DNA from 2 places in the Plantibacter sp. T3 genome. Region 2 is predicted to be linked to the other one. Evidence: predicted binding sites of a transcription regulator. Region 2 holds the regulator's gene; the other holds the start of a gene.
The links. The regulator HrcA, encoded in region 2, represses chaperone genes, less so after heat shock. The targets are predictions, from matches to a motif close to TTNGCACTCGNNNNNNNCGAGTGCNAA.

Region 1 (5,694 bases), 540 kb from region 2:
CCTCGCTGAGTGGGCGGTTCCTCATTGGAAGGAATCCTCCCGTGACCCGTGTCCCAGCGCCGCTCGCGCTCCTCATCGCCGTCGTCAGCGGTGCCTTCATCGCGGTGCAGGCCCGGTTGAACGGCGAGCTCGGCGCGCGACTCGGCGATGGGTTCACCGCAGCTGCGATCTCGTTCGGCGGCGGCTTGATCATCCTCACCGTCGGACTGGCGCTGTCCCGTACCGGTCGTCGCGGTCTCTCCACGGTGGGCGGTGCCGTCCGACGCAGGGAGATGCCCTGGTGGACGGTGCTCGGTGGGTGTGCCGGCGCGTTCCTCGTGCTCTCGCAGGGGCTCACCGCCGCCACGCTCGGCGTCGCCCTCTTCACGGTCGCGGTCGTCGCCGGCCAGACGGCGAGCGGACTCGTGCTCGACCGGATCGGCTTCGGCCCGGGAGGCGTCGTCGGGTTCAGCGTCCAGCGCGTCCTCGGGGCGGTCGTCGCCCTCATCGCAGTCGGCGTCGCGGTCTCGGGCGAGCTCGGCGGGAGCATCCCACTCGGCCTGCTGGTCCTGCCGCTGCTCGCCGGGATCGGGATCGGCTGGCAGCAGGCGGTCAACGGCCGCGTGAAGATGCGGGCACAGAGCACGCTCGCCGCCACGTTCATCAACTTCGTCGTGGGGACGGTCGTGCTGGTCATCGCCGCCGTGCTGCACGCGGTCATCGTCGCGCCGCCCGGACCGCTCCCGGGGGAGTGGTGGCTCTACCTCGGCGGCCCGATCGGATGCGTGTTCATCGCCGTGGCGGCGTTCCTCGTGCAGCACACGGGCGTGCTCATCCTCGGGCTCGGCACGGTGGCCGGTCAGACCCTGAGTGCGCTCGCCCTCGACGTGCTCCTGCCCACCGACGACGGCGGCGTGCATGTTGCGACGGTCATCGGGACACTCCTCGCGTTCGCCGCCGTGGCGATCGCATCGGCGCGGTTCAGGCGTCGTCCCACGGCATCGTCGTCCGCCGACTGAGTCGAGCCGTCGAGCCGTCGGATGCCGTGAGCGACTCCGTCCTCAGGGCATGGAGCTGAGGTGCGCCTTCGCGTTGATCGTCTTGCGGCGCCCTGTGCGAGCGTTACCCGGCTTCCCTCCGACGTACAGCCAGCCGAGGAGATCCTCGCCCTTCTTCAGGCCGTGTGCCTTCCGGACCGCTTTGGCGCGAGTCGCGCCGCCGGTGCGCCAGAACACGCCCCAACCGGCGTCGTCGAGCAGGAGACTGACCATGTGGGCCACTCCGGCCGCGACCGCCTCCTGCTCCCAGGCGGGCACCTTCGACTTCTTCACGCTCACGACGACGGCGAGCAACAGGGGCGCGCGGAGCGGCTTCGTCGAGGGCTTCGAGTCGCCCTCCGCCTTCGCGAGCGCCCGGCCGAGCTTCACGCGGTCGTCGCCGCGGAGGGTGATGACCCGCCACGGACGCAGGGCGCTGTGGTCGGCCACCCGACCAGCCGCCGCGAGGACCTCGAGGAGTTCCGCGTCACTCGGAGCGACGTCGGTGACCTTGGACCACGAACGCCGCCCGGCGACGGCGGCGAGGACGGGGCGCTCGACCGGTTCGGTCACTCCGTCGGCTCGGTGGTGTCGGCCGCGGCGAAGTTGAGCGCGATCGAGTTCATGCAGTAGCGGTCGCCGGTGGGCGTGCCGAAGCCGTCGTCGAACACGTGGCCGAGGTGCGAGCCGCAGTTGGCGCACCGGACCTCGGTGCGCACCATGCCGAGGGTGCGGTCCTCGATGAGCTGCACCGCCTCGGGGTTCACGGACTCGTAGAAGCTCGGCCATCCGCAGCCGGAATCGAACTTGGTACCGCTCTTGAAGAGTTCGGCGTTGCAGGCGGCACAGGTGTAGAGGCCCGCGCGCGACTCGTCGAGGAGCTCACCGGTCCAGGCCCGCTCGGTCGCCGCTCCGCGGAGGACCTGATACTGCTCCGGCGTGAGTTCCTCGCGCCACTGCTCATCGGTCTTCGACACGTCGTACGTCATGCTGCTCCATTCGTCTCGGTCATCCTACGTGCGGGGCTGCCTCGTGCATGCGGCTCCCGACGTATTCCATAACACTGCACCGAGCCTGATCCTTCCCGGTGAACGTCGGCCCTCGCCGGGGTGGATGCGGCTCAGCGGCCATCGGCTGAATAGACTTGGACGGCGGCGGAGTGGAGCATGACTCCACGGTCGCCGCATCGGCACCGATCGGCAGGAGATGAGCATGCAGCCAGCGTCGCGCACGCCTGCCGATGACGACGCGTCGACGCCGACGGGAGGCCTCGACCAGCGCGAGCTCGAGATCCTCGAGTTCGAGTCCCACTGGATGCAGCACGTCGGGGCCAAGGAGGCCGCCATCCGCGACCGCTTCGCCCTGTCCCCGGCCCGGTACTATCAACTGCTCGGCGCGCTCATCGACTCGCCGTCCGCCCTCGCCCACGACCCCATGCTGATCAAGCGGCTGCAGCGCACCCGCGACGCCCGACTCTCGGCGCGAGGAGCCTCGGCTCCCCGCACCGACGGCTGAGCAGCTCTCGGAGACCACACCATGGCTGAATCCTTCCCGCCCGACCGCTTCGACGAGGTCCCCGACCTCAAGCGCGTCGGCGCGCACCGTGCCCCTGCTCCCAAGGGACGCGGCTGGATCGCCTTCCTCGTCGCCGTCGTCGCCACGCTCGTCCTCGTGGGGGTCGGCACCTTCGCCCTCTTCGGGCTGAACGACCGGATCGACTTCTTCGGCGGCTCGCAGAGCCCGAGCGCCACGCCAACGCCGACCCCCACCCCGACCGAGGTGGCCCCCGTCGTCGACCCCGCGGCCAGCATCCTCGTCCTGAACGGCACACCCACCGCCGGCCTGGCCGCATCGGCGGCGGCAGCGATCACGGCCGCCGGCTTCACGCAGCAGATCCCGACGAGCGACGCCAGCACGGAGGACGTCACGGCGAGCGGCGTCTACTACCAGGATCCGTCGCAGGAGGGCGTCGCCCGCGCCATCGCGAACGCGCTCGGCGGCATCCCGATCCAGATCACGGACACGTACGCGATCCCCGTCGAGGAGGGCGAGGCACCGGTCCTCCGCATCGTCGTCGTGGTCGGCGCGGACTACCAGCCGGCCGCCTGAGCGCAGCTGGGGCAGGTCGATCGAGCAGGTCGCAGGCACGCCGTGTTTCCGGAGTGTTTCCTCCATGTTGAGTTGTCGTATCACTCCGCCCCGTTTGTCGACTTGAGGGTGAATCCGCGCGGTGCTCCGGATTAGTATCTGGAACTGGCCGCTCATCCCGTCCCGTCTCGACTCGCCCCCGGGTCCGCTTCGGCGCAGGGTGGTCACCGGGGTCCCGATCCCGGATGGCAGGTCCGGGTTCGGCAACAGTCGATGCCTGCGAGCACGCAGCAATGGGAGTATGAAATGGCGAACGGAACCGTCAAGTGGTTCAACGCTGAGAAGGGCTTCGGCTTCATCACGGTCGACGACGGCGGACAGGATGTCTTCGTCCACTACTCGGCGATCGACATGAGCGGCTACAAGTCCTTGGAAGAGGGCCAGGCGGTCGTCTTCGAGGTCGGCACTGGAGCAAAGGGGCCTCAGGCCGAGGGTGTGCGCCTGGCGTAGCCGCTGATCAGGTACGCGATTCCTGCGACGCCGTCCACTTCGGTGGGCGGCGTCGTTCGTCATTCCGGGGCTGTTCCCGGGAGTTCGCTCAGGGCGCCGGTGCTCACTTGCACTCCCACCCCCTGAGTGCCAGAATCGACTTAGCACTCGTACTCATTGAGTGCTAACAACGTTCATGACGTCCGGGAGGGACGAAAAACACACATGGCTAAGATCATTGCTTTCGACGAGGAGGCCCGTCGCGGCCTCGAGCGTGGACTGAACATTCTTGCTGACACGGTCAAGGTCACCCTTGGGCCGCGCGGTCGCAACGTTGTCCTCGAGAAGAAGTGGGGCGCCCCCACGATCACCAACGACGGCGTGTCCATCGCCAAGGAGATCGAACTCGACGACCCGTACGAGAAGATCGGCGCGGAGCTCGTCAAGGAGGTCGCCAAGAAGACCGATGACGTCGCCGGCGACGGCACCACCACGGCGACCGTGCTGGCACAGGCGCTCGTCCGCGAGGGCCTCCGCAACGTCGCCGCAGGCGCCGACCCCATCAGCCTCAAGCGCGGCATCGAGAAGGCCGTCGAGGCCGTCACGGTCGAGCTCATCGCCAACGCCAAGGAGGTGGAGACCAAGGAGGAGATCGCTGCGACCGCTTCCATCTCCGCCGGCGACACCACCATCGGCGAGATCATCGCCGAGGCGATCGACAAGGTCGGCAAGGAGGGCGTCGTCACCGTCGAGGAGTCGAACACCTTCGGCACCGAGCTCGAGCTCACCGAGGGCATGCGCTTCGACAAGGGCTACCTGTCGCAGTACTTCGTGACCGACCCCGACCGCCAGGAAGCGGTGTTCGAGGACCCCTACATCCTCATCGCCAACCAGAAGATCTCCGCGATCAAGGACCTCCTGCCGATCGTCGACCAGGTCATCCAGTCGGGCAAGCAGCTCCTCATCATCGCTGAGGACGTCGACGGCGAAGCTCTCGCGACGCTCGTCGTCAACAAGATCCGTGGCATCTTCAAGTCCGTCGCCGTCAAGGCTCCGGGCTTCGGCGACCGCCGCAAGGCTCAGCTGCAGGACATCGCCATCCTCACCGGTGGCCAGGTCATCTCCGAGGAGGTCGGCCTCAAGCTCGAGACCGTCACCCTCGACCTGCTCGGCCGTGCTCGCAAGGTCGTCATCACCAAGGATGAGACCACCATCGTCGAGGGTGCCGGCGACGCCGACGCCATCGCCGGTCGTGTCTCGCAGATCCGCAAGGAGATCGACAACACCGACAGCGACTACGACCGCGAGAAGCTCCAGGAGCGTCTCGCCAAGCTCGCGGGCGGTGTTGCGGTCATCAAGGCCGGTGCAGCGACCGAGGTCGAGCTCAAGGAGCGCAAGCACCGCATCGAGGACGCCGTTCGCAACGCGAAGGCTGCCGTCGAAGAGGGCATCGTCGCCGGTGGTGGCGTCGCCCTGATCCAGGCCGGCAAGACCGCGTTCGAGAAGCTCGAGCTCGTCGGCGACGAGGCGACCGGTGCGAACATCGTCAAGGTCGCCATCGACGCTCCACTCAAGCAGATCGCGCTCAACGCAGGCCTCGAGCCTGGCGTCGTCGCCGACAAGGTCCGCAACCTGCCCGTCGGACACGGCCTCAACGCCGCGACCGGTGAGTACGTCGACATGCTCGCTGCCGGCATCAACGACCCGGTGAAGGTCACGCGCTCCGCGCTGCTCAACGCAGCGTCGATCGCCGGTCTGTTCCTCACCACCGAGGCCGTCGTCGCCGACAAGCCGGAGAAGAACCCGGCTCCGGCCGGCGACCCGACCGGTGGCATGGACTTCTAAGTCCGACAGCAACACCTGCGCAGGGCGTCTCCTTCGGGAGGCGCCCTGCGTCGTTTACACCAGACGCATCGGGGAGAACCCTCGATCTGTATGCCTGTTTCCGCATGGGTCCGACAGTCGTTGTAGAGACGTGACCGGAACGGCATATCGGCCCGCGCGCCAGTTCCTATGATCGAGCTATGAGACGTATCGGGGGAGCGGCGATCGCCGCCGTATTGATTCTGGGGCTGAGCGCGTGCACGCCGGCCGAGCCGAA
Region 2 (5,694 bases):
CTCGCCATCGGCACGATGGAGGGCGATCCGGAGAGCGGCGAGCAGTCCTTCACGATCGAGCAGCGCGAGGACGACTCCGTCTGGATCGTCGTGCGCTCGTTCTTCCGCCCGACGAAGGGTGCCGCGAAGCTCGTCGGCTCCAAGCGCCGCCGCAAGACCATGAACGACGCCTACCTCCGCGCACTCCTGCCGTCGCGCGGCGTCTGAGCGACGGACCGTGCCGAGCGCCCTCCCACTCGCCGATCCGGCCCCGTCCGACGGACTCCTCCCGGAGACGGCGGCCGTCGGTGCCCACGAACGCAACTTCGGGGTCTACCTGCACGTCCCGTTCTGCCGGGTCCGATGCGGCTACTGCGACTTCAACACCTACACGGCGACCGAGCTCCGCGGCGCGAAGCAGTCTGACTACGCCGACGAGGCGGTCGCGGAACTCCGCTTCGGCAAGTCCGTCCTGGCGTCATCGACCGTCCCCGACCGTCCGGTCTCGACCGTGTTCTTCGGTGGCGGGACGCCGACCCTCCTCCCCGCTGACGACCTGGTCCGCATGCTCCGAGGCGTGACGGACAACTTCGACCTCGCTCCCGGCGCTGAAGTGACGACCGAGGCCAACCCCGACTCCGTCGACGCCACCTACCTCCGCACGCTCGCCGAAGCCGGATTCACCCGGGTGTCCTTCGGGATGCAGTCCGCCGTGCCGAGCGTGCTCGCCACCCTCGAGCGCACGCACGATCCGGCTCGGGTGCCGCTCGTCGTGCAGTGGGCTCGCGAGGCCGGCCTCGGCGTCAGCCTGGACCTCATCTACGGGACGCCGGGGGAGACCCTGGCCGACTGGCGCGTCTCACTCGAGACGGCGGTCGCCTGCGCTCCGGACCACGTGTCGGCTTATTCGCTCATCGTCGAACCAGGGACGAAACTCGCGCGCCAGATCCGCTCGGGCGTGGTGGGGACCCCCGACGAAGACCTGCAGGCCGATATGTACGAGCTCGCCGACGATCTCCTCACCGAGGCCGGCTACGGCTGGTACGAGGTCAGCAACTGGGCGACGGACGACACGCACCGCTCCCGGCACAACCTCTCCTACTGGACCGGCGAGGACTGGTGGGGTGTCGGCCCGGGCTCGCACAGTCACGTCGGCGGGGTGCGCTGGTGGAACGTCAAGCACCCGGCGGCGTACGCCCAGCGGATCGCGGCGGGGGAGTCGCCGGCCGCCGGCCGGGAGACCCTGGACGACGAGACGCGGGAACTCGAACGCATCCTGCTGCTCACCCGCACGCGGGACGGCATCCCGATCCGGACGCTCGCCCCCGAGGCTCGCACGGCCGTCGCCGGGCTCATCGCCGAGGAACTGGTCGACGCACGGCAGGCCCTGCTCGGACGGCTGGAGCTCACGCGCCGCGGACGGCTCCTCGCCGACGCGGTCGTCCGCCGTCTGGTCGGCGACTGACCCTGCCCGAGGCGCAGAACAGCCCCGCCCGGCGGACCGGACGGGGCTGTTCTCGTGCGACTCGACGGATCAGGCCTTGATGAACTGGATCGTGAGCGGGTAGCTGTACAGCTCGCCCTTGTTCGCCTTGATCGCGGCGATGATGCTGAACACGATCACCACGACGTAGACGGCGATGATGATGAACAGACCCACGACGACGATCGTCAGGATCGAGCCGACCACGAGCGCGATCAGCATCGTCAGCTGGAAGTTCAGCGCGGTGAGCGTGTGCGCCTTGATGAACGGGCCGCGGTCCTTGAGGACCAGGTAGCCGATCAGCGGCGGGATGAATCCGAAGAAGATCCCACCGATGTGGATGAGCGTCGACCACAGCTTCTCGTCCGACGGGCTCATGGGCTGAGCGGCGGCGTACGGCTGCTGGTACTGCGGGGCGCCTGCGGGCGGCTGCTGCGGAGCTGCGGGAGGGGGCGTTGCGCCGTCTCCTGCAGGCGGAACCGACCCGCCCTTCGCTGGGTCGACGGGCGGCTGAGCGTTCGGATCGGACATCTTCGCACCTTTCACGGAGAGTGATATTCAATTGGTCCAGCTGAGCGTATCGCACCAGGTGTTGCTCATCAGGGACCCACGCCTGCGGCCAACGGTATTCCCGCGGCACGGGGCCGCGCAAGGGACGGCCGCGCGGAGGCCACGATATGATTGGCAGTCAGGGTCTTCGAGTGCTGATGGTCGGCGCTCCGAGGTGGATGACGGGAGGAGATCGAGATGGTGTCGGATCGCGGTCTCGAAGTGCTCCGCGTCATCGTGCAGGACTACGTCGCCTCGCGCGAGCCCGTCGGTTCCAAGACGATCGTCGACCGCCACTCCTTCGGGGTCTCCGCAGCCACCATCCGCAACGACATGGCGCAGCTCGAGGACGAAGAGCTCATCGCCGCTCCCCACACCTCTTCCGGCCGGGTGCCCACCGACAAGGGTTACCGGATGTTCGTCGACCACCTGGCCGACCGCCGTCCGCTGAACAACGCCCAACGGACGGCGATCGAGACCTTCCTCGGCGCGTCCGGCGACCTCGACGAGGTCCTGCACCGCACGGTGCGGCTGCTGTCGCAGCTGACGAACCAGGTCGCGCTCGTCCAGTACCCGATGTTCTCCCGGGCACGCGTCCGGCATCTCGAGTTGGTGAGCGTCACCCCGAACCGAGTGCTCGCGGTCATCATCCTCGACAACGGCCGCGTCGAGCAGCGGCTCATCGAGACGGAGAGCCCGGTCGACGACGACCTCATCTCGCGGCTCCGCTCGCTGTGCAACGAGGCGGTCGCGGGCCGTCCACTCCTCGACGCCCACGACGCGATCGGCGACGTCCCAGCCGACATCGCCGACCTCGATCGCGCGGCGGCCGTCCGCATCGTCGACGCGGTGCGCGAGCAACTCTCGGCGCAGCGCCAGGACCGCCTCGTCATGGCCGGCGCCGCCAACCTCGCCCGCACCGAGGACGACTTCCCCGGCAGCATCTATCCGGTCCTGGACGCCATCGAGCAGCAGGTCGTGCTGCTCCGGCTCTTCGGCGAGATGGAGTCCGAGCGCGACGGCGTGGTCGCCAGCATCGGGCGGGAGAACGCGTCGTTCGGCCTCGAGACCACGAGTGTCCTCGCCGGGAACTACCGTTCCTCTGGTGGCGAAATCGCCCGGCTCGGCGTCCTCGGCCCCACGAGAATGGACTACGCGAGCAACATGGCTGCGGTCCGCGCCGTCGCCAGGTACCTCTCGCGCATCCTCGACGCCGAGTGACGCATCCTCGTCGCGTCCCCCAACACCTTCCGCACCTCGAACGAAAGGCCCTCAGTGGCTGACTACCCCGACCACTACGCAGCACTCGGTGTCGCCAAGGAGGCGACGCCCGAAGAGATCAAGAAGGCCTACCGCCGCCTCGCACGCGAACTGCACCCCGACGTGAACCCGGGTTCCGACGCCTCGGAACGGTTCAAGGAGGTCACGCACGCCTACGACGTGCTGAGCGACCCCAAGCAGCGCCAGCAGTACGACCTCGGTCCGCAGGCTGGTGGGTTCGGTGGCGGCGACGCCGGGTTCGGCGGCTTCGGCGACATCTTCGACACCTTCTTCGGCGGTGGCGGCCAGCAGCGCGGACCCAAGTCCCGTCGCGCACGCGGGGAGGACGCCCTGTTGCGCGTCGAGCTCGACCTCGACGAGGTCATCTTCGGCACCCACCGCGACCTCGAGGTCGACACCGCCGTGCTCTGCAGCACCTGCAACGGCTCCTGCTGCCAGCCCGGCACCTCACCGGTGACCTGCGACATCTGTCACGGCACCGGCTCCATCCAGCGGGCCGTCCGCTCGCTGCTCGGCAACGTCATGACGTCGGCGCCCTGCGGCACCTGCCGCGGCTACGGCACGATCATCGCGACCCCGTGCGTCACCTGCCAGGGTCAGGGTCGGCTCCGTGCCCGCCGCACCGTCTCGGTCGACATCCCGGCCGGCGTCGACACCGGTCTGCGTCTGCAGATGCCGGGGAGCGGCGAGGTCGGCCCGGCCGGCGGCCCGAACGGCGACCTCTACCTCGAGATGAAGGTCAAGCACCACGACGTCTTCAGCCGCGACGGCGACGACCTGTTGTGCACGCTCGAAGTCCCGATGACCGACGCCATCCTCGGCCGCCAGGTCACCGTCCACGCGCTCGACGGCGACGTCGAGGTCGAGCTGCGGCCGGGCGTGCAGAGCTCCGAGGTCATCACGGTCAAGGACCGCGGTGTCACCCGTCTCCGCGGGAACAGCCGGGGCGACCTCAAGATCGGCGTCCAGGTCGTCACGCCGACGAAGCTCGACCACCGCGAACGCGAGCTGATCAAGAGCTTCGCCTCAGGACGACGCCAGGGTGCTCCGGCGCTCGCGCAGTTCCAGCAGGGCCTGTTCGCGAAGATCCGCGACCGCTTCCACGGCGTCGGTTGAGATGAGTTCGCTGTACCTCCGTGAGGATCTCGAATCGACCGGTGTCGGCGACTCGGTGACCCTCCGCGGGCCCGAGGCGAAGCACGCCGTCGCCGTGAGTCGGCTGCGGGTCGGCGAGACGACGTCGATCGGCAACGGCCGGGGCCTGATCGCGACCGGACCGGTCGTGCGCAGCGAGCCGGGGGAGTTGGAGATCCGCGTCGAATCGGTCGTGGTGCATCCGGAGAACCGTCCCGGGCTCGTCCTCGTGCAGGCGCTGGCCAAGGGTGATCGCGACGAACTCGCCATCCAGGCGGCGACCGAGCTGGGTGTCGACCGGATCGTCCCGTGGGGCGCCGAGCGCAGCATCTCGAGATGGCAGGGCGACAAAGCGGTCAAGGGCCGTGCGCGCTGGCAGCTCATCGTGCGGGAGGCGTCGAAGCAGTCGATCCGCGCACGGGTCCCCGAGGTGGCCGAGGTCGTCGACACCCGCGGACTCGCGTCGATCGTCGCCGGCCGGACCGTCCTCGTGCTCGAACCCAGCGCGGCACTCGCGCTCTCGGAGCTCGACCCGTCGGCACTGCTCGCCGAGGAACTCGTCCTCGTCGTCGGTCCGGAGGGCGGCATCTCGCCGGCGGAGCGCGAGCGGCTCGAAGCGGCCGGTGCGATCGAGGTCCGGATCGGCTCCGGCGTCCTGCGCACCTCGACGGCAGGGCCTGCGGCGATCGCCGCGCTCAACGTGCTGCTCGGTCGGTGGTGACGATCCGCCAGCCCGCGCATGAGGCCGCCACGAACCTTAGACTGGTGGACATGAGTGAAGCACCGTCGGTATTCAGCCGCATCGTGTCGGGGGAGATCCCGACGACCCTCCTCGCCGAGACCGATCGGGTGATCGCGTTCGCCGACATCGCACCGCAGGCGCCCGTGCACCTCCTCGTCGTCCCGAAGACCGCCGAGTACCGCGACGTCGTGGAGTTGGCCGCTGGCGACCCCTCCTTGCTCGCTGAGATGGTCGAGGTGGCGTCGTCGCTTGCGAAGGAGCACACGGGTGGCGAGTTCCGACTCGTCTTCAACACCGGTGAGTCCGCCGGGCAGACGGTCTTCCACGTGCACGCCCATGTCCTCGGCGGTTCCCTGCAGGAGGGCACCCTTGGCGGAGCCTGAGTCCCCGAACCCAGACCGACCCGCCGCTGCGCGGCCGGAGGAGGTCGAGCACGTCCTCCTGGTGGACGGGCTCGCCATGGTCCGTCTCCTCGGCCCACAGGACCGACTCCTGACGACCGTCGAGCGCGAACACCCCGGTGTCT

Region 1: groL (chaperonin GroEL) is a predicted target of HrcA. The motif match lies at 3,755-3,781, and genes of this name have one in related genera.

What each region holds. Positions count from the first base shown of each region.
Region 1 covers NZ_LR733286.1:1,958,385-1,964,078, forward strand. The annotation lists gene GV015_RS09425 (DMT family transporter) at 42-998, shown strand; gene GV015_RS09430 (nitroreductase family protein) at 1,041-1,589, opposite strand; gene msrB (peptide-methionine (R)-S-oxide reductase MsrB) at 1,586-2,005, opposite strand; gene GV015_RS09440 (DUF3263 domain-containing protein) at 2,223-2,531, shown strand; gene GV015_RS09445 (LytR C-terminal domain-containing protein) at 2,553-3,125, shown strand; gene GV015_RS09450 (cold-shock protein) at 3,411-3,614, shown strand; gene groL (chaperonin GroEL) at 3,819-5,438, shown strand; gene GV015_RS09460 (hypothetical protein) at 5,618-5,694, shown strand, end outside.
Region 2 covers NZ_LR733286.1:2,494,736-2,500,429, forward strand. The annotation lists gene GV015_RS11935 (DUF1990 family protein) at 1-207, shown strand, start outside; gene hemW (radical SAM family heme chaperone HemW) at 218-1,444, shown strand; gene GV015_RS11945 (DUF4870 domain-containing protein) at 1,514-1,993, opposite strand; gene hrcA (heat-inducible transcriptional repressor HrcA) at 2,210-3,232, shown strand; gene dnaJ (molecular chaperone DnaJ) at 3,287-4,408, shown strand; gene GV015_RS11960 (16S rRNA (uracil(1498)-N(3))-methyltransferase) at 4,410-5,147, shown strand; gene GV015_RS11965 (HIT domain-containing protein) at 5,198-5,551, shown strand; gene GV015_RS11970 (PhoH family protein) at 5,628-5,694, shown strand, end outside.